One region of the Stenotrophomonas sp. Marseille-Q5258 genome, then DNA from elsewhere that is predicted to be linked to it. Evidence: predicted binding sites of a transcription regulator. Region 1 holds the regulator's gene; each other region holds the start of a gene.
What was found. Region 1 encodes HrcA, which represses chaperone genes, less so after heat shock. Its sites were predicted from a motif close to TTNGCACTCNNNNNNNNNGAGTGCNAA; they were not measured.
Positions count from the first base shown of each region.

Region 2: OC534_RS01505 (co-chaperone GroES) is a predicted target of HrcA. The motif match lies at 3,153-3,179, and genes of this name have one in related genera.
Region 3: rpoH (RNA polymerase sigma factor RpoH) is a predicted target of HrcA. The motif match lies at 4,705-4,731, and genes of this name have one in related genera.

Region 1 covers NZ_CAMPPN010000043.1:5,588-12,698, reverse strand. Annotated here, with positions in the region: gene dnaJ (molecular chaperone DnaJ) at 1-1,037, opposite strand, end outside; gene dnaK (molecular chaperone DnaK) at 1,199-3,133, opposite strand; gene grpE (nucleotide exchange factor GrpE) at 3,318-3,836, opposite strand; gene hrcA (heat-inducible transcriptional repressor HrcA) at 3,919-4,986, opposite strand; gene recN (DNA repair protein RecN) at 5,098-6,759, shown strand; gene fur (ferric iron uptake transcriptional regulator) at 6,941-7,111, opposite strand, start outside.
Region 2 covers NZ_CAMPPN010000002.1:56,454-63,564, reverse strand. Annotated here, with positions in the region: gene OC534_RS01520 (protein-disulfide reductase DsbD) at 1-719, opposite strand, end outside; gene cutA (divalent-cation tolerance protein CutA) at 719-1,057, opposite strand; gene OC534_RS01510 (endonuclease) at 1,158-2,954, opposite strand; gene OC534_RS01505 (co-chaperone GroES) at 3,226-3,513, shown strand; gene groL (chaperonin GroEL) at 3,567-5,216, shown strand; gene OC534_RS01495 (LysR substrate-binding domain-containing protein) at 5,347-6,246, opposite strand; gene OC534_RS01490 (glutathione S-transferase family protein) at 6,403-7,038, shown strand; gene OC534_RS01485 (LLM class oxidoreductase) at 7,055-7,111, shown strand, end outside.
Region 3 covers NZ_CAMPPN010000002.1:106,875-113,985, reverse strand. Annotated here, with positions in the region: gene rhlB (ATP-dependent RNA helicase RhlB) at 1-1,015, shown strand, start outside; gene ftsE (cell division ATP-binding protein FtsE) at 1,110-1,796, shown strand; gene ftsX (permease-like cell division protein FtsX) at 1,793-2,743, shown strand; gene OC534_RS01750 (response regulator) at 2,751-3,593, shown strand; gene ung (uracil-DNA glycosylase) at 3,590-4,306, shown strand; gene rpoH (RNA polymerase sigma factor RpoH) at 4,742-5,617, shown strand; gene purD (phosphoribosylamine--glycine ligase) at 5,707-6,993, opposite strand; gene OC534_RS01730 (hypothetical protein) at 7,082-7,111, opposite strand, start outside.

The DNA of each region.
Region 1 (7,111 bases):
GTGGTTTCAAACTGCTCCAGCAGCTTGCGCTGCTCGGTGGTGAGGTTGACCGGGGTCTCCACCACCACGCGGCAATACAGATCGCCTTCGCTGCGGCTGCGCACCGACCGTACACCCTTGCCGCGCAGGCGGAACAGCTTGCCGGTCTGGGTTTCGGCCGGAATGCGGATCTCGGCGTACCCGCCCAGCGTGGCCACGCGCACGGTGTCGCCGAGCGCCGCCTGCGAGATGCGGATCGGCACTTCGCAGTGCAGGTCGTCACCGTCGCGCTGGAAGATAGCGTGCTCGCGCACCCGCACTTCCACATACAGATCGCCCGCCGGCGTACCGGCCGGACCGGCCTCGCCTTCGCCGGACAGGCGGATGCGGTCACCGGTATCGACGCCCGCAGGCACCTTCACCGACAACACCTTGTCTTCCTCGACACGGCCGTTGCCGTGGCAGGTCTTGCAGGGATTGGGAATGATCTGGCCACGGCCACCGCAGTTGTGGCAGGCCTGCTGCATGGCAAAGATGCCGCGCTGCACGCGCACCTGGCCGCGCCCCTGGCAGACGGTGCAGGTGTCCACCTTGCCGTCTTCCGAGCCGTTGCCGTGGCAGTCACCGCATTCGGCCAGGGCCGGAATCTCGATGCGGCGCTCCACGCCCATCACCGCTTCTTCCAGGTCCAGCTCCATCACGTAGCCGATGTCGGCACCGCGACGGGCTTGGCGCGGACCACCGCCACCGCCGCCGAAGATGTTGCCGAAAATGTCGCCGAAAATGTCGTTCATGTCCGGGCCGCCCGGACCGCCGCCACCGCCCATGCCATGCTCGAACGCGGCGTGGCCGTGGGCGTCGTACATGCGGCGCTTGTTGGCGTCGGACAGGACTTCGTAGGCTTCCTTGCATTCCTTGAAGGATGCTTCGGCAGCCGCATCACCCGGATTGCGGTCCGGGTGGAACTTCATCGCGCAACGGCGATAGGACTTCTTCAGCTCTTCTTCGCTGGCGGTGCGGGACACGCCCAGCACTTCGTAGTAATCGCGCTTGCTCATAACTTGGATCGGGTTCCGGAAGTCGGGATTCGTCAACGCGCAAGAGCGGAACCAGGTCCGCTCTTGCGTCGGGCGCCCCGACAGGCCGGGATACGGCTGTCAGGACCTGGGGGAAACGACAACGGGACGCTGCCTGCGCAACGTCCCGCGTCTTGTCCGGATCAGGACTTCTTGTCGTCCTTGACTTCGGTGAACTCGGCGTCGACCACGTCGTCATGCGCGCCGTTGGTGTTGCCGGCACCGGCATCGGCACCCGCAGCGGCACCGCCCTGCTCGGCGGCGGCCGCCGCGGCGAACAGCGACTGGCCGGCCTCTTCCAGCACCTTCGACTTGGCTTCGATCTGCGCCTTGTCGTCGCCCTTCATCGCCGTTTCCAGGTCGGACAGGGCCGACTCGACCTTGCCGATCACATCACCACCGACCTTGCTGCCGTGCTCGTTGATCGCAGTACGGGTACCGTGGATCAGCGCGTCGGCCTGGTTGCGGGCTTGGACCAGCTCGTGGAACTTCTTGTCTTCCTCGCGGTTGGCTTCCGCGTCGGCGACCATGCGCGCGATCTCGTCCTCGGACAGACCCGAACCGGCCTTGATCTCGACCTTCTGTTCCTTGTTGGTCTTCTTGTCCTTGGCCGACACGTGCAGGATGCCGTTGGCGTCGATGTCGAAGGACACTTCCACCTGCGGCATGCCGCGCGGGGCCGGCTCGATGCCGGACAGGTCGAACTTGGCCAGCGACTTGTTGAAGCGGGCCTGTTCGCGCTCACCCTGCAGCACGTGCACGGTCACGGCCGACTGGTTGTCCTCGGCGGTGGAGAACACCTGCGAGGCCTTGGTCGGGATGGTGGTGTTCTTCTCGATGATCTTGGTGAACACGCCACCCATCGTCTCGATGCCCAGCGACAGCGGGGTCACGTCCAGCAGCAGCACGTCCTTGACGTCGCCGCCGAGCACGCCACCCTGGATGGCCGCACCCAGTGCCACGGCTTCGTCCGGGTTGACGTCCTTGCGCGGTTCCTTGCCGAAGAACTCGGTCACGGCCTGCTGTACCTTCGGCATGCGGGTCTGGCCGCCGACCAGGATCACTTCGCTGATGTCGCTCGAGCGCAGGCCGGCGTCATTCAGCGCCACGCGGCACGGTTCGATCGACTTCTTGATCAGCTCTTCCACCAGCGCTTCCAGCTTGGCGCGGGTCAGCTTGATGTTCAGGTGCTTCGGACCCGAGGCGTCGGCGGTGACGTACGGCAGGTTCACTTCGGTCTGCTGCGCGCTGGACAGTTCGATCTTGGCGCGCTCGGCGGCGTCCTTCAGGCGCTGCAGGGCCAGCGGATCCTTGCGCAGGTCGATGCCCTGGTCCTTGTTGAACTCGTCGACGAGGTACTCGATGACGCGGTTGTCGAAGTCTTCGCCGCCCAGGAAGGTGTCGCCGTTGGTGGCCAGCACTTCGAACTGCTTTTCACCGTCGACGTTGGCGATTTCGATCACCGACACGTCGAAGGTGCCGCCGCCCAGGTCGTACACCACGATCTTGCGATCCTTGTTGTCGCCCTTGTCCAGGCCATAGGCCAGTGCGGCCGCGGTCGGCTCGTTGATGATGCGCTTGACGTCCAGACCGGCAATGCGGCCGGCGTCCTTGGTCGCCTGGCGCTGGCTGTCGTTGAAGTAGGCCGGCACGGTGATCACCGCTTCGGTCACGGTCTCGCCCAGGAAGGCTTCGGCCGTCTTCTTCATCTTCTCCAGCACGCGGGCGGAGATTTCCTGCGGCGCCATCTTCTTGGCGTCGCTGGTCTGCACCCAGGCGTCGCCGTTGTCGTGGGCCAGGATGCCGTAGGGCACGTGCGCGATGTCCTTCTGGACTTCAGCGTCGGTGAACTTGCGGCCGATCAGGCGCTTGACGGCGTAGAAGGTGTTCTTCGGGTTGGTGACGGCCTGGCGCTTGGCCGAGGCGCCCACCAGCACTTCGCCGTCCTTGGTGTAGGCGACGATGGAAGGCGTGGTGCGGTCACCCTCCGCATTCTCGATGACGCGGGCCTTGCCGCCGTCCATGATCGCCACACACGAGTTGGTGGTGCCGAGGTCGATACCAATGATCTTGCCCATGAGGGAGACTCCTGAAAGTTCTGGGAACATCCGGCTGCTGCCGGGTTATGAATGGGATGTGTGGGACGCCGGGAAGACTTTCAAGCCATCCACCGAACACAGTGTCCGATGGCTGCCAAACGCGTTCAGCGTCCGGTGATGGGGCCGGGCGGAACCGGCCCCGTCCGCCGGGGAGCGCCCGGCGTCACGCGTCGCGTGCGACCACGACGAGGGCCGGGCGCAGCAGGCGATCATTGAGCTGATAGCCCTTCTGGAACACCTGGACCACGCTGCCGGGTGCCGCACCGGGCGCGTCGACCTGGCTGATCGCCTGGTGGTGGTCCGGGTTGAACGGCTGGCCGGTCGGGTCCAGCAGGGTCAGGCCGTTGTCCGCGGCGACCTTGAGCAGCTGCTTGTACGTCAGCTCCAGGCCTTCGCGCAGCGGGCTGGGGTCGGTGCCGGCGGCTGCCAGGCCGGCGTCGAGGCTGTCGAACACCGGCAGCAGCTCGCCCAGCAGCTTTTCATTGGCGAAGCGGCGCGCCTGCTCGACGTCGCGGGCCACGCGCTTGCGCTGGTTGTCCAGGTCGGCGCGCTCGCGCAGCGACTCGGCCTTCAGCAGCGCCAGCTCGTTGTGCAGGCTCTCGACCTGCTGCTGCAGCGCATCGGCCGGGGCCTGCTCGCCGGTCGACGTCTGGGATGCGATATCTGACTGATCTTGGTTCATTTCCGTTTCCCTGGCGGTGACTCCCCGCCTCCACCCACCCCTATGTGGGCGCGCCGACCGGTTTCAAGAGCTGAACCGTCGATCAGGCCCGCTCACGGGACAATCCGCCCGGTCCACCCGGTTCCAACGCCGCCCCCAGCACCTCGGCCGTAGCCTGCACCAGCGGAATCATGCGGTCGTAGGCCATCCGCTTGGGGCCGATCACCCCCAGCACGCCCAGCACCCGGCCACCGGCCGAGTACGGGGCGGTCACCAGCGAGACGCTCTCCAGCGGCATCACGCCGGTCTCCTCGCCGATGAAGATGCGCACGCCCGGGGCCTGGATGGTGCGCTCCAGCAGCTGCAGGATCTCGCGCTTGCTGGCGAACACGTCGAACAGCTCGCGCAGGCGCTCCAGGTCCGACAGGTCCTGCACCCCCATCAGCCGGGTCTGTCCGGCCAGCACCATGTCATCGGCCGGCGGCACCAGCGCCTGCTCGGCCAGCTCGATGCTGTGCGCCAGCAGCTGCTCCATCTCCGACTGCGCGTCGCGCAGCTCCAGCAGCAGCCGCGCGCGGATCTCCGACAGCGGCCGGCCCGCGCACTGCGCATTGAGGTAATTGGCCACCTGCTCCAGCTCGCCCGGCTCCCAGCTGCGGCGCGGCTCGATCACCCGGTTCTGCACCTCGTTGTCGGCGAACACCAGGATCGCCAGCACCCGGCGCGCGTCCAGCGCCACGAAATCGATGTGGCGGAACGCGAACTGCTCCCGGCGCGGCGCACTCACCACGCCCACGAAATGGCTCATCGCCGACAACAGCTCCGAGGCGCTGCCCAGCAGTGCCTGGGTGCCGGTACCGGTGGCCAGTTCGCTGCGCAGGCGGGTCAGTTCGCCCTCGCCTGGCGGTTGCATCTTGACCAGGCTGTCCACGAACACCCGGTAGCCGTTCGCGGTCGGCACCCGGCCTGCCGAGGTGTGCGGCGAACTGAGCAGGCCCAGGTCTTCCAGATCGGCCAGGATGTTGCGGATGGTGGCCGGGCTGACATCCAGCCCCGCATGCCGCGCCAGGGTCTGCGACCCCACCGGCTCGCCATCCTGGATATGGCGCGCGATCAGCGTCCGCAGCAGATGGCGGGCACGGGGCGCAAGATGGGGAGAGGAAGGGTGCATGGAATCAGCCTGTGAGACGCCCCCTTAGATAATGGCTGGACCCGGCGTTGGCAAGTCATTGGAGCCGCCCCTCGCCCATGCTAGCTTTGCGCGGCTCACGAACCTCAGACCATGCTTAGACATCTATCGATCAAGGATTTTGCAGTCGTCCGCGCTACCGAACTCGAATTCGGGCCGGGCATGACCGTGGTCAGCGGCGAAACCGGCGCGGGCAAGTCGCTGATGGTGGACGCGCTGGGCTTCCTGTCCGGGCTGCGCGCCGACAGCGGCGTGGTCCGCCACGGCGCCGCCCGCGCCGAGCTGTCGGCCGAATTCGCCCCGCCCGCCGATGCGCCGGCGCGGCAGTGGCTGCGCGACAACGAGCTCGACGACGAGGACCAGTGCCAGCTGCGCCGGATCATCCGTGCCGACGGCGGCTCGCGGGCCTGGATCAACGGCCGGCCGGTCACCCTGTCACAGCTCACCGAACTGGCCGCCACCCTGGTAGAGATCCACGGCCAGCACGAACAGCAGGCCCTGCTGTCGCGGCCCTCGCAGCTGGCCCTGCTGGATGCCTACGCCCGCAACGAGGCCGAACGCAGCCAGGTCCGCCAGGCGGCGGCCCGCTGGCAGGCACTGGTGGACGAGGCCGAGGCCCTGTCCAAACAGGGAGACGTGAGCGACCGCATCGGATTCCTTGAACACCAGCTGGGCGAACTGCAGCGCGAAGACCTGGACCCCGCCTCGATCGTGGCGCTGGGCAGCAGCCATCGCCGGCAGGCGCACGCCAGCGCGCTGATCAGCGCCTGCGATGTGGCCGCCGGCCGCCTCAACGGCGACGACGACGTGTCCGTCCTGCAGTTGCTGCAGCAGACCCGGCATGATCTCGCCCGGGTGGCCGAACACGACACCCGCCTGGGCGAGGTGGACGCGCTGCTGGACAGCGCGTCCATCCAGCTGCATGAAGCCCTGTCGCTGCTGGACCGGGTCCATGACGACCTCGACGCCGATCCGGAGCAGTTCGAGGACATCGAACGCCGGCTGGGCCGCCTGCACGATCTGGCGCGCAAGCATCGGGTGCCGATGGAAGCCCTGGGCGAACACCGTGACGCACTGGACGCCGAGGTCGAACAGCTGCGGGGCGCGGACGAGCGCCTGCAGGCCCTGGCAGGCGAGATCCAGCGCGCGAGCGGGCAATGGCAGGCCGTGGCGGCCGCGCTCAGCGCCAGCCGCCAGCAGGCCGCAGCCGCCCTGTCGCAGACCACCACCGACCTGATCGGCGAGCTGGGCATGGGCGGGGGCCAGTTCCTGATCGACATCGAGCCCCAGGCCGTGGCCAAGCCGGACCCCAACGGCGCCGAGCGCGTCGAGTTCCTGGTCGCGGCCAATGCCGGCCAGCCTCCCCGCGCCCTGCGCAAGGTCGCCTCCGGCGGCGAACTGTCCCGGATCTCGCTGGCGATCGAGGTGGCTGCCCTGGGCCTGGACGCGGTGCCGACGATGGTCTTCGACGAAGTGGATTCGGGCATCGGCGGCGCCGTGGCCGACATCGTGGGGCAGAAGCTGCGCGCCTTGGGCGAAAAGCGCCAGGTGCTGTGCGTGACCCATCTGCCGCAGGTGGCCTCCAAAGGCCATGCCCATTACCGGGTCAGCAAGGCACCGGTGGACGGCATGACCCAGAGCGCGGTCGAGAAGCTGGACACCCGGGCGCGCGAGGAAGAGCTGGCGCGCATGCTGGGCGGGGTGGAAGTCACCAAGGAAGCCCGCGCCGCGGCGCGGAAACTGTTGCAGGCCTGACCGGCCCTGGCAACCGGCAGGCGACGACCCCCGGTCGTCGCTGCGTTGCACCCCGACCGACGGCATGGCCGCCGTAACGGCCGCCGACGGTCGGGCGGCCGGCAAGCGGCGTTGGGAACGCCTGCGCCGTGCCTTGCGGGAGCTACTTGCGGGAGCTACCCGCGTAACAGCCGTCTGGCGGTTACTTGCGCTTCTTGCGCACGTAGAGCACCAGCGAGTGCTCTTCCAGCTCGTAACCGTGGTCGGCCGCGATCTTGCGCTGCAGCTCCTCGATCTCGTGGCTTTCGAACTCGATGATCTTGCCGCTGTCCACGTCGACCATATGGTCGTGGTGGCCGCCGCGGTCGAGTTC
Region 2 (7,111 bases), on a different contig from region 1:
GCCGGCCACCGGGGCTTGTCGGCACGGATGCCGGCGGCGCCTTCGAGCTTCAGCGAGGTGCGGTCGCGATACAGGTAGTAGCCCGGCGCGGGGCTGAAGCGCAGCAGCACGGTGTTGCCGTCGCCAACGATCGCATCGAAGCCGAAGGCCTTTTCCGAGGGCAGCGGCAGCGCCTGGCTGGCGGCCATGCCGGGCAGGCGCAGGCCGCCGGACAGTGGGGTGTTGAAGGACGCCGCTGGCGCGGCGGCAGGCAGCGCGGCCGGAGCATCGGTGCGGGTCGCTGTGGCGCCCGGCAGCTTCACCTGCAGCGTGCGCTTCTGGGGCGGATAGCAGACGCCGGCGTCGGCGCAGCCCTGATAACGCACTTCCAGGGTGACGGTATCGGCGCCATCGGCGGCCTTGCCGGGCAGCACCGCAATCAGACGTTCGCGGTAGGTTTCCACTTCACCGAAGAAGTCATCGTGGTGCTTCTTGCCGGCCGGCATCTGCAATGCATCGGCGACGAAGCCGGCCTCCGGCTTGACCGTGGTGCGGTGGCGGTACAGGTAGTAGCCCGGGGCGATGGACCAGCGCACTTCGATGCGGTCGCGGTCACGCGCCTGCGCGGTCAGCCCGAACGCCTCATCCACCGGAAGCAGGTCTTTCTCACTGACAGCCCAGGCGGGCAGGGACAGCACCAGCAGCGCGCACAGCGCGGCAACACGACAAAGCAGCGTCATCAATCACTTTCCTCACGGGTCTGCGCCCGAATCCAATCCAGGTACGCCGGTAGACCGGCGCGGGTTTCGACCGCAATGCACTCGGGGAGTTCATACGGGTGCAGGGCCTGCACGCGGGCGATGGTCGCGTCCAGGCGGGCGCCGGTGGTTTTGATCAGCAGCTGGACCTCGGGGTCCTCGCTGATCCGGCCCTGCCAGCGGTACGTCGAGTGCGCGCCTTCCAGGCGGGTCACGCAGGCGGCCAGCCGTTCCTCCACCAACGCGTGTGCCAGCCGCGTGGCGCAGGCCACGTCGGGGCAGGTGGTGAACAACAGAAAGATGGGATCGGCGGTCGACATGACCCGCAAGTATAGGGCCGTGACCGGCCGGTCCCGGCGGGACCGGCCGGCAGCGCTCAAACCCGGTCGTGCCGGCCGCTGGCCGGCAATGCCGGATACGTCAATTCGCCAGCTGGCAGGTCGCCGGCCTGGCCGAGGTGAACAGGGCCGGGGTGGCCCACTCGGGGTGGTCGATGAAGGGGTTGCGGTTGCCCTGGAAGCTGTAGATCACCTCGTTGCGGGCGCGTTCGGCCGCATCCGGCGGGTCGGACAGGTGCCAGTCGATCAGGGTCGAGAGCAGGCCCATGTACGCCGGCGAAGCGGAGGTCTTGACGATCCTGCTGCGGTCGTCGGTCAGCTCCAGGTCCGGCTCGGACTGGCCGGTCTTGGCGTCCTTGCCACCCTCATAGCGGATCGCCATGTACATCACCGCCCGCGCCATGTCGCCCTTGCGGTGGCCCCACACCTCGAAGGTGCCGCCATTGCCGTCGGGTGTGCGCACCCAGTTGGAGTTGCCCGGGTAGCCGCCGCTGCCGCCGCCAAAGCCGTTGTTGGACTCGGTCGCGCGCTCGCCGCAGCTGCTGTCGCACTTGCCGAACGGCTTGTTGCCGCGGTCGGCGTTCCACTGCGCATCGGTCAGGTACAGCATGTGGGTGTCGGTGTAGGGCGCATACGGCAGCCCCTTGTCACCGGTGGTGCTGGCAAAGCCGAGCGAGTTGGGCCAGGTGTGCTCGCGGTTGTAGGTCAGCCCGCTGCCCGTGCCCGCGCGGCCGCTGACCTTGGTGTAGCTGCGGTTGCGGTAGGCGTCCAGGATCCTGCCGCTGTTGTTGGGATCTTCGTCGGCGATTTCCAGGATGGTCCAGGTGCTGGTGCCTGAACCGCTGTACGGATAGGCGGTATGGCCCTTGATGGTTTCATGCAGCGAGCAGCGCAGCTGGCTCGGGGTGGAGGTGTTCACCCGCGAGTAGTACGTGCCCGGCGTGCCAGGGTCCGGATTGCCCGGGTCGGGGTTGCCGGTCGTGGTGGCAACGGTGAACGCGATGCGGGTGTCCGCTGCCGGGCGGGCGCCCTGGGCATCGGTGATGCGGGTGGCGCGGATGTCGAAGCGGCACGCCTCGCCGGCCACCAGTGCCGTGTTGGTGGACAGCGTGAAGCGCGAGCCGCTGCTGGCGTGGCTCAACGGCACGGTGCCGGACTGGCCGCAGCTGAGCACGAACGCGCCGCTGGCCAGGGTGACCGGCTCGCTGAACGTCACGCTGAGGTCGGCGGCCGCCGGGAAGGTGCTGGCGCCCTGTTCCGGCGTGGTGGCGCGTACCGACGGCGGGGTGTTCGGCCCGGTGCTGCCGCCGCCGCTGAAGGTCTGGCCGTTGTTGCAGGCGCCAAAGGTCTGCGTCGCCGAGGCGGCCCAGGTGAAGTGGGCGTACTGGCTGCCGCTGCCGGTGAGCTGCAGGGAGGTGCCGGGGGCGGTGCTGTTGGTCTCGCTGACCGGAATGTTCTGACTGGTCAGGCCGGCCGCCGGGCCGCCGGAGGCGGTGATGGTGCCCTCGTAGCTGATGAACTGCACCACCTTGCCGCTGGCGTCCACCAGCGCGATCCCGTCGTTGGCGCCGTTCTGCAGGCCGTTGCTGGGGTAGGTGACCGTGGCCAGGGTGGCGCTGCCGCAGCCGGCGGCGGTGCCTGCCGGTACCGGATTGTTGGCGTAGACCGTGGCTGCCGACGGGGTGCTGCCGTTGTACAGGTACAGCCGGTAGTCGGCCAGGTTCTCCCCGGCGGTGGCAACGACTTCGATGGCCTCGCCGACATCGCCGGCGGGGGTACTGTCGTCGTAATGCAGTTCATTGATGAACACATCGGCCCGGGCGGTGCCGGCGGCGAGCGCCAGCAGACAGCCCAGGGACAGCGGGGTGAGCAACCTCATCTACGGCTCCTTGTGATTGGGAATTGCTGGCCGAATCTAACCAATCCAAATGACACATTTATCTAATGTGTCGCATTCGGCCCCCACTTATGGGACGTGCGTCAAGAATCGAAATTTACGTGCGACCCCCCTTGAAAGGGCGGTGGGCAGCACCATCTCTGCCCTGTCCCGCACTGTCGGGTTTTTTCGTGAGCGGTGCTGGCAGTCGCCTTGTGCGAGTGCTAACATCGCCAGACTTTTCCAGACCAATCAATAACTTAAGAGGTCTCATATGAGCATCAAGCCGCTTCACGACCGCGTTGTGGTCAAGCCGATCGAAGCCGACGAAATCTCCGCCGGCGGCATTGTGATTCCCGATTCCGCCAAGGAAAAGTCCACCAAGGGTGAAGTCGTGGCCGTGGGCCCGGGCAAGCCGCTGGACAACGGCAGCGTCCGCGCGCCGTCGCTGAAGGTCGGCGACAAGGTCATCTACGGCCAGTACGCCGGCAGCAGCTACAAGTCCGAAGGCGTCGAATTCAAGGTCCTGCGCGAAGACGACATCCTCGCCATCGTTGGCTGAGTGCGTCGCGCCCGTTCCTTCTGATCCAACCCAATCATTCGAGGTAAGAGCTAATGGCTGCCAAAGATATCCGTTTCGGTGAAGACGCCCGTTCGCGCATGGTGCGCGGCGTCAACGTGCTCGCCAATGCCGTCAAGGCCACCCTGGGCCCGAAGGGCCGCAACGTCGTGCTCGAGAAGAGCTTCGGCGCCCCGACCATCACCAAGGACGGCGTCTCCGTCGCCAAGGAAATCGAACTGGCTGACAAGTTCGAGAACATGGGCGCGCAGATGGTGAAGGAAGTCGCGTCGCGTACCAACGACGACGCCGGCGACGGCACCACCACCGCCACCGTGCTGGCCCAGGCCCTGATCCGCGAAGGCGCCAAGGCTGTTGCTGCCGGCATGAACCCGATGGACCTCAAGCGCGGTATCGACAAGGCCGTGATCGCCGCCGTCGCCGAGCTGAAGAACATCTCCAAGCCGACCGCCGACGACAAGGCCATTGCCCAGGTCGGTACGATCTCGGCCAACTCGGACGAGTCGATCGGCAACATCATCGCCGAAGCGATGCGCCGCGTGACCAAGGAAGGCGTCATCACCGTTGAAGAAGGCTCGGGCCTGGACAACGAGCTGGACGTCGTCGAAGGCATGCAGTTCGACCGCGGCTACCTGTCGCCGTACTTCATCAACAACCAGCAGTCGCAGACCGCTGACCTGGACGATCCGTACGTGCTGCTGCACGACAAGAAGATCTCCAACGTGCGCGACCTGCTGCCCGTGCTGGAAGGCGTCGCCAAGGCCGGCAAGCCGCTGCTGATCATCGCCGAAGACATCGAAGGCGAAGCGCTGGCCACCCTGGTGGTCAACACCATCCGTGGCATCGTCAAGGTCGTGGCCGTCAAGGCACCGGGCTTCGGCGACCGTCGCAAGGCGATGCTGGAAGACATGGCCGTGCTGACCGGCGGTACCGTGATCTCCGAGGAAATTGGTCTGTCGCTGGAAAAGGCGACGATCAAGGACCTGGGCCGCGCCAAGAAGGTGCAGGTCTCCAAGGAAAACACCACGATCATCGATGGCGCCGGCGAGAAGGCCAACATCGAAGCGCGCGTGACCCAGATCAAGACCCAGATCGAAGACACCTCGTCGGATTACGACCGCGAAAAGCTGCAGGAACGCGTGGCCAAGCTGGCCGGCGGCGTGGCCGTGATCAAGGTCGGCGCCTCGACCGAAATCGAAATGAAGGAAAAGAAGGATCGCGTCGACGACGCCCTGCACGCCACCCGTGCAGCCGTTGAAGAAGGCGTGGTCCCGGGCGGCGGCGTCGCCCTGGTCCGTGCGGTCACCGCGCTGGCTGGCCTGAAGGGTGCCAACGAAGACCAGAACCACGGCATCCAGATCGCCCTGCGCGCGATGGAAGCCCCGCTGCGTGAAATCGTCGCCAACGCCGGCGAAGAGCCGTCCGTGATCGTCAACAAGGTCAAGGAAGGCACCGGCAGCTACGGCTACAACGCCGCCACCGGCGAATTCGGCGACATGCTGGAATTCGGCATCCTGGACCCGACCAAGGTGACCCGTTCGGCGCTGCAGAACGCTGCCTCGATCGCTGGCCTGATGATCACCACCGAAGCAATGGTTGCCGAAGCCCCGAAGAAGGATGACGGCGCTGGCGCAGCTGGCGCCGGCATGGGCGGCATGGGTGGCATGGGCGGCATGGACTTCTGATGCAACGGCCGGCCGCTGGCTGGCCCGCATCGGTCCGATAGGTGCCGACCCCCGGTCGGCACGTATCCGCCACGAAACAGGAAAAACCCCGCCGCAAGGCGGGGTTTTTTTTTTGCGCGCGGGGCGGCGTTCAGCGCGCGCTCGCCGGCGCCTCGACTTCCTCCTGCAGCCAACCCAGGAACGCGGCGATGGCCGGGTTCTCCTCGGCCCCGGGCAGGGTGACCGCGTAGTACGCAAACCGCGTGGGCCACGGCTGGTCCAGCGCGATCGCCAGCCGCCCGCTGGCTACGTCGGCCTGCACGTACAGGTCGCGCACCAGCGCGATGCCCTGGCCCGCTTCAGCGGCACGGATCAGCAGCACATCATCATCGAAGGCCGGCCCGCGCGTGATGCGTGGGTCCGGCGGGAGCCCCAGCGCGCTGAACCAGAGCGACCAGTCGCTGCGGTCCGAGTCCTGCAGCAGCGGGTACTGCAGGCAGTCCACTGCCGCGCGGATCGGTGGCCCGGCGGCGAGCAGGGTCGGGCACGCCACCGGCAGCAGCACCGGGGCCGCCAGGTGTCGCGAGACCAACCCGGGATACTCGCCAAGGCCGTGACGGATCGCAATGTCGATGCGGTCGCGACGCAGGTCCACCAGGGTCGAGGAGGCTTCCACCCGCACTTCGATGTCCGGATGCCGTTCGGTGAAGCGCCCCAGTCGCGGCACCAGCCACGACGCAGCGAAACCGGGCACCGTACTGATGGTCAGTGTCTGCCGCGCATGGATGGCCTCCAGCGCGGCCATGCTGTCCTGGATCTGATCGAACGCCCGCAGCAGCGCCGGATGTACCTGCGCGCCGGCCGGGGTCAACGCGACTCCCTGGCGCGTGCGCGTGAACAGCGCCACGCCGGTGCGCGCCTGCAGCAGCTTGAGCTGCTGGCTGATGGCACCGGGGGTGACGCCCATGACGGCGGCGGCCGCCTTGAGGCTGCCATGACGGCCGGTTTCGACGAAGGCGCGCAGCGCCAGCAACGGAAGTACAGCGCCCATGACGTTAGATTTTCTCTCTTTTGTGGGCAGGATAAATCGTTCTACAGCAGGCATTGGGCTGCGTAGCATCGCGATCATGTTGAAACGCGGGAAGTTAGTCCAGCTGCGTTTCCCGGCACGCCGCCGCCCCCGTCCATTGCCCCACAGGAGACCGCCGTGTCCCCCGCTTCGCTGCACCTGTACACCGACAGTTCGCCCAACGGCTTCAAGATCACCATCGCGCTGGAAGAACTCGGCATTCCCTACACGCTGCACCACGTGCGCATTGCCGAGGGCGAGCATCGCCATCCCGACTACCTAGCACTGCATCCACACGGCCGCATCCCCGTGCTGGTGGACGAGGCGGCCGGCATCACCGTGTTCGAGTCCGCCGCCATCCTGTTGTACCTGGCCGAGCAGAGCGGACGCCTGCTGCCGCCCACGCCCGCCGCGCGCTGGGCGGCCATCACCTGGCTGATGTTCCAGTCCGCCAGCGTCGGGCCGATCCTTGGCCAGCGCGTGCACTTCGAGATGTTCGACGCGCAGCCCAACGCCGCTGCCATCGCGCGCTACCGCAACCTGAGCGCGGCCTTCTTCGCGACGCTGGATCAACGCCTTGCGGGCAATGTCTGGCTGGCCGGCGAGACGTACTCCATCGCCGATATCGCCGGCTACGGCTGGACCCACATCGCGCGGATCATCGACATGGATTTCAGTGCCTACCCGCACCTGAGCGCGTGGCATGACCGCATGTCGCAGCGGCCGGCGGTGCAGCGTGGCGTACAGCGTCCCGAACCGGCAACCGGCCCTTGATCCAGGAGTTCCAACGATGACGCTGTTGACCGATATCGCCGCGATGCCGGCGCCCCTGACCGGCGCCTCCGCC
Region 3 (7,111 bases), on a different contig from region 1:
GCGCATCTACTTCCCGGCCGACGAAGAGAAGATTCCGCTGCTGCTGGGCCTGCTCTCGCGCAGCGAAGGCGCGCGCACGATGGTCTTCGTCAACACCAAGGTGTTCGTCGAGCGCGTGGCGCGTTCGCTGGAGCGCGCCGGCTACCGCGTCGGCGTGCTGTCCGGCGACGTGCCGCAGAAGAAGCGCGAAAGCCTGCTCAACCGCTTCCAGAAGGGTCAGCTGGAAATTCTGGTGGCCACCGATGTGGCCGCGCGCGGCCTGCACATCGACGGCATCAAGTACGTCTACAACTACGATCTGCCCTTCGACGCGGAAGACTACGTGCACCGCATCGGCCGTACCGCCCGCCTGGGCGAGGAAGGCGATGCGATCAGCTTCGCCTGCGAGCGCTACGCGATGGGCCTGCCGGATATCGAAGCCTATATCGAGCAGAAGATTCCGGTTGAAGCGGTCACCAGCGAGATCCTGACCGCCCTGCCGCGTCCGGAACGCGCACCGCTGCCCGAGGGCGAAGCGGACGGCGACGAGAATGAAAGCGTCGGCCAGATCTTCCGCGAGGCGCGCGAAGCGCGTGCCGCCGAAGAGCAGCGCCGTGGCGGTGGCAGCAGCCGCGGCGGCAAGCCGTCCGGTGGCCGTGGCGAACGCCGCGGTCCGGGCGAGCGCAGTGCCGATGGCAAGCCGCGCCGCGAACGCAAGCCGCGTGTGGAAGGCGAGCAGCCGGCCGCCGAGGGTGTGTCCGCCGCGCCGCGTCCGGCGCAGGCCCCGGTCCAGGCCGATGGCCCGTCGGCGGCGACCAGCCCGGCGGTCGAAGGCGAGCGCGCACCGCGCAAGCGCCGTCGCCGCCGTCATGGCCGCCCGGTGGAAGGGACTGCCGAAGGCAGCGCCGCCCAGCCGGTGACCCCGGTGCAGGTGACTGCCAAGCCGATGCGCGCATCCGCACCGGCCGCTGATGCGGGCGCGTCGTTCCTGACCCGCATTGGTCGCAAGATCCGCCGGATGCTGTCGGGGTCGTAAGCCCCGGCGACGGTGACAGGGCCGGCCACTGGCCGGCGCTCCCGACCTCTACCCCCACCTGCACGCTGCCATCCTCGTCCTGCATAATCAGGGGATGAGCGTCCTGCGTTTTGACAATGTCAGCAAACAATATGCCGGCGGCCACCAGGCACTGGTGGACGTCAGCTTCGATGTCGCCCCCGGCGAGATGCTGTTCGTTACCGGTCACTCCGGTGCGGGCAAGAGCACGCTGCTGAAGTTGATCCACCTCGACGAGCGGCCCAGCCGCGGCGCGGTGCTGTTCGACGAACGCAACCTGCTCAAGGTGCGCGGCGGCAACATCCCGCGGCACCGCCGCGAGGTGGGCGCGGTCTACCAGGACCACCGCCTGCTGATGGACCGCAGCATCGCCGAGAACGTCGCGCTGCCGCTGATCCTGCGCGGTACACGCCGTGCCGAGATCGGCAAGCGGGTGCGCTCGGTGCTCGAACGCATGGGCCTGGGCCATCGCGAGAAGGCGCTGCCGTCGCAGCTGTCGGCCGGTGAGCAGCAGCGCGTCGGCATTGCCCGTGCCATCGTTGGCGAGCCCAAGCTGCTGGTCGCCGACGAACCGACCGGCAACCTCGATCCCACCCTCGCTGCGGAAATCATGGCGTTGTTCGCCGAGTTGCCCGAACGCGGCACCAGCGTGCTGGTGGTCAGCCACGATCTGGCCCTGCTGCGGCACATGCGCAAGCGCGTGCTGATCCTGGACCACGGTCGGCTGATCGACGACATCTCACCGCAGGACCTGGCCGAATGAGCGCACCGACCAACAAAGAAGCCGCGGCACCGTCGCGCCTCGGCGTGTGGCTGCATCACCACGGCCACAGCGTGGTGTTCAGCCTGGGCCGCGCCTGGCGCAAGCCGTGGGCGACGCTGCTCACGGTGATGGTCATGGCGCTCGCCCTGGCACTGCCGCTGGGCCTGTCGATCGCGCTGGACAACCTCAAGCACTTCGCCGGCAGCGTGCAGCAGTCGCGCGACATCAATCTGTTCCTGAAGACGTCCGTGGATGCCGCCGGCGCCAGCCAGGTGGCCGAGTCGCTGCGCGGGCGCGCCGATGTGTCGGCCGTGGCGCTGCGCACCCCGGCCGATGGCCTCGCCGAGCTGCGCGACAGCGCCGGGCTGGGCGAGGCGATCGACGCGCTCAACGACAATCCGCTGCCGACGCTGCTGATCGTGACGCCGGTGGCAGGCGCCGATGACGCGCGACTGGCGCAGTCGCTGGAAGGGCTGCCGCAGGCCGATCTGGTGCAGCACGACGCGCTGTGGCGCAAACGCCTGGATGCGTGGCTGGGCTTCGGCACCCGCCTGGTGCAGGTGCTGTCGGTGCTGCTGGGGCTGGGCGCGGCGCTGGTGGTCGGCAACACGGTGCGGCTGGACATCCAGGCGCGCCGCGACGAGATCGGCGTGCTGCAGCTGCTGGGCGCAAGCGATGGTTTCATCCGCCGCCCGTTCCTGTACCTGGGCGCGTGGTACGGCCTGGGCGCCGGTGCGATCGCGCTCGGCCTGATCGGCGTGGCCGGGCTGGCGTTGCGCCCGCCGCTGAGCGCGCTGTCGCAGAGCTACGGCAGCCCGTTTGTGCTGCATGGGCTGGACCTGTTGCATTCTTCGCTCGTGCTGGCCGGCACCGTGGTGCTGGGCTGGCTGGGCGCGTGGCTGGTGACGGGGCATTTCCTGCGCCAGACCCGTCCGACCGAAACCTGAGGCCCGCATGCGCCCGCAAGCCCTGAAGCACCTGGTCGACGACGCACCGCGCGTGATGGTCGTCGACGGCTCCAAGCTGGTCCGCAAACTGATCGCCGATGTGCTGCAGCGCGAGCTGCCGGCGGTGGACGTGGTGGGCTGCGCCAGCATCGAAGAGGCGCGCGCGGCATTGGCAGCCGGCCCGGTCAGTCTGGTCACCACCTCGCTGACGCTCAGCGACGGCGATGGGCTGGCACTGGCGCGGCTGGTACGCGAAACCGCGGGCCAGGCCTACGTGCCGGTGATCGTGGTGTCCGGTGACGCGCAGCAGCACCTGGAACAGCGCCGCTTCACCGAGTACGTCACCGACTATTTCGACAAGGCGTTGGGCCATGAGGCCTTGGCCACCTTCATCCGTGGCTACGTGCAGCCGGAGACGATTCCCGGCGCGACGATCCTGTACGTGGAAGACAGCCGGGTGGTCGCCGAGGCGACCAAGCGCATGCTGGAACGGCAGGGCCTGAACGTACTGCACGTGCTGACCGCCGAGGAAGCCTTTGCGCTGCTCACCGCCGAATCGCTGGGCCGCAGCAGCCACCGCATCGACCTGGTGCTGACCGACGTGACCCTCAAGGGCGAACTGAGCGGGCGCGATGTGGTGCAGCGCGTGCGGGTGGACTTTGGCTACGGCAAGCGCCGCCTGCCGGTGCTGGTGATGACCGGCGATGGCAATCCGCTCAACCAGTCCGGCCTGCTCCAGGCCGGTGCCAACGACCTGGTGCAGAAGCCGATCGAAGAACGGCTGCTGATCACCAAGGTGCTGTTCCAGCTGCGGCTGGCCCGACTCAACGAAAAACCCCTGGTGCGATGAACGACGACGTACAACCGAGCATCCAGCTCGAGCCGAGCTGGAAGGCGCGGGTCGGGGAGTGGCTGCTGCGACCGGAGATGCGCGAGCTGTCCGGCTTCCTGCGCCAGCGCAAGGCCGCCGGGGCACGGGTGTTCCCGCCCGGCCCGCAGATCTTCGCCGCGTTTGACGCCACGCCGTTCGAGCAGGTCAAGGTGGTCATCCTCGGCCAGGACCCGTACCACGGCGCCGGGCAGGCGCACGGCCTGAGCTTCTCGGTGATGCCGGGGGTGCCGGTGCCGCCGTCGCTGCTGAACATCTACAAGGAAATCGAGGCCGATCTCGGCCTGCCGCGTCCGGACCACGGCTGCCTGCTGCCGTGGGCGCAGCGTGGCGTGCTGCTGCTCAACGCCGTGCTGACGGTGGAGGAGGGCAATGCCGGCGCCCACCAGCGACGTGGCTGGGAAGGTTTCACCGACCATGTGGTGGACACGCTCAACCGCGAGCGCGAGGGTCTGGTGTTCGTGCTGTGGGGCGCCTACGCGCAACAGAAGGGCAAGGTGATCGACACGGGCCGGCACCGCGTGCTCAAGGCACCGCACCCCTCGCCGCTGTCGGCCCACCGTGGCTTCCTCGGCTGCCGGCATTTCTCGGCTGCCAACGAGTACCTGCGCCGGCGCGGGCACGGTGCCATCGACTGGTCGCTGCCGCCGCGCGCGCAGCTCGGGCTGGACTGAGCCAGTCGTTCAGCATTTCGATGATCGCGAGCGCCACCTGGCGTTTGCGCATGGGCATGCGACGCCACAACGACAGACTCCCGGGTTCCTGCGCAGCGCGCCGGATCAGCGGCAGGCGATGCGGCCAATGGCAGGTCGGTGCCGTCCTCGGGTCGCCCCGGTCACTGCCCGGCGGTTGATGAACGATGGGCAACCTTTTTTCAGATGAATGGGCGTGGTCCCGCGGGTCGTTCAGGCAAAAACGACGCCGTTTGCCGATGTTTTCATGGCAACTTGTTGAAATAAAAGCAATATTCTGTTGATTCGATGCCACTCGCCACTGTCATCATTTCGCGGTACGTTATCCGGGTTATCGGTGCCATCGTTGCATGAACGGAACGCTGGAACTTCTTTCTCCTTTAGCAGTCCAAGTTTCCGACTGCTAAGATGCCCCTTATGAGCCAGAACATGTCTACTGCCCTTGTGGCAAACAATCTCCCGATTCCCAGTGCGCTCGGTTCGCTGGACGCCTACATCGGTGCCGTGCACCAGATTCCGGTGCTGTCGGTCGATGACGAGCAGGACCTGGCCCGCCGCTTCCGCGACGAGCAGGACCTGGACGCCGCGCGCGAGCTGGTCCATTCCCATCTGCGCTTCGTGGTGCACGTGGCCCGTGGCTACAACGGCTACGGCCTGGCGCTGGGCGACCTGATCCAGGAAGGCAACATCGGCCTGATGAAGGCGGTGAAGCGCTTCGACCCGGACATGGGCGTGCGCCTGGTGTCCTTCGCGGTGCACTGGATCCGTGCGGAAATGCACGAGTTCATCCTGAAGAACTGGCGCATCGTCAAGGTCGCCACGACCAAGGCGCAGCGCAAGCTGTTCTTCAACCTGCGCAAGTCCAAGACGCGCCTGGGCTGGATGAACGCGGCCGAAGTCAGCGCGGTCGCCAAGGACCTGAACGTGTCCGAGCGCGAAGTGCTGGAAATGGAATCGCGCCTGTCCGGTCGCGACATCGGTTTCGACGCGTCCAGCGATGACGACGACGACCATGCGCCGCCGTCGCCGGCCGCGTATCTGATGGCCAATGACGAAGATCCGTCGATGGCCTACGAGCGCGCCGACAGCGAAGACAACCAGCTGCAGCTGCTGCGCGAAGGCCTGGCCGAGCTGGATGCACGTTCGCGCGACATCATCCGCCGTCGCTGGCTGGACGCGGACAGCAAGGTGACGCTGCAGGAACTGGCTGACGAATACGGCGTTTCCGCCGAACGTATCCGTCAGGTCGAAGCAAACGCGCTGAAGAAGATGAAGGCGCTGTTTACCGCGTAACGCGGGCTGCACGGTGTTGCATTGAAAAGCCCGGCCAATGCCGGGCTTTTTTGTGTAATGGCCTTTCCAGCATCAAAGCGCAGAGCGCCTCAACCGCGTTCGCGCACCACGGCGCGCCAGCCGATGTCGTTGCGATGGAACTCGTTGGCCCACGTCACCGCCGCCACACCTGCGTAGGCATTGGCCTGCGCGTCGCCCACGCTGTCGCCCAGCGCCGCCACGCACAGCACCCGGCCGCCCGCGCTGAGCACCTGGCCCTGCGCGTCAAGCGTCGTGCCGGCATGGAACACCTTGGCCGTCGAAGGCACCTGATCCAGCCCGTGGATCACATCGCCGGTGATCGGTGCCTCGGGGTAGGGCGCAGCCGCCATCACCACGCCCAGCGACGGGCGCGGGTCCCACTGGGCCTGCACGGCGTCCAGGCGCGCATCGATGGCCGCTTCGACCAGATCCACCAGGTCCGACTGCAGGCGCAGCATCACCGGCTGCGTTTCCGGATCGCCGAAGCGGACGTTGAATTCGATCACCTTCGGCGCGCCGCCAGCATCGATCATCAGCCCGGCATAGAGGAAGCCGGTGAACGGAATGCCGTCGGTGATCATGCCCTGTACGGTCGGGTTGACCACCTCGCGCATCACCCGCGCATGCACCTCGTCTGTGACCACCGGTGCCGGCGAATAGGCACCCATGCCGCCGGTGTTCGGGCCGGTATCGCCGTCGCCCACGCGCTTGTGGTCCTGCGAGGTGGCCATCGGCAATGCGGTGCGGCCGTCCACCATCGAGATGAAGCTGGCTTCCTCGCCATCGAGGAACTCCTCGATCACCACGCGGGCACCGGCATCGCCGAAGGCGTTGCCCGAGAGCATGTCGCGCACCGCGTCTTCGGCCTCGGCCAGGGTCATCGCCACGATCACGCCCTTGCCGGCGGCCAGACCATCGGCCTTGACCACGATCGGCGCGCCCTTTTCGCGGAGATAGGCCAGGGCCGGCTCCACCTCGGTGTGCACCGCATAGAAGGCGGTCGGAATGCCGTGGCGGGCCAGGAAGTCCTTGGCGTACGCCTTGCTGCCTTCCAGCTGCGCGGCGGCGGCGGTGGGCCCGAAGATGCGGTGACCCGCCGCGCGGAAGCGGTCGACCACGCCGGCCACGAGCGGTACTTCGGGGCCGACCACGGTCAGCGCCACGCCCTCGGCGGCGGCCAGCGCGAGCAGGCCGTCCAGGTCGGTGATCTTGACCGGCATGTTGCGGCACTTGGTTTCGGTGGCGGTACCGGCATTGCCGGGGGCGACCAGCACTTCGGTCACCTTCGTCGACTGGGCCAGCTTCCAGGCCAGGGCGTGTTCACGGCCGCCAGCGCCGATGACCAGGATCTTCAATGCACTTCTCGCGTAAGGGGGGGCAGACCGGCGATTTTACGCGGTGCCGGTGCCGGGTGCATGGCACGGTCGCCCGGCCACGCGCCGGTCAGCTGCCGCCGCAGTCGTCCCGCTGCAG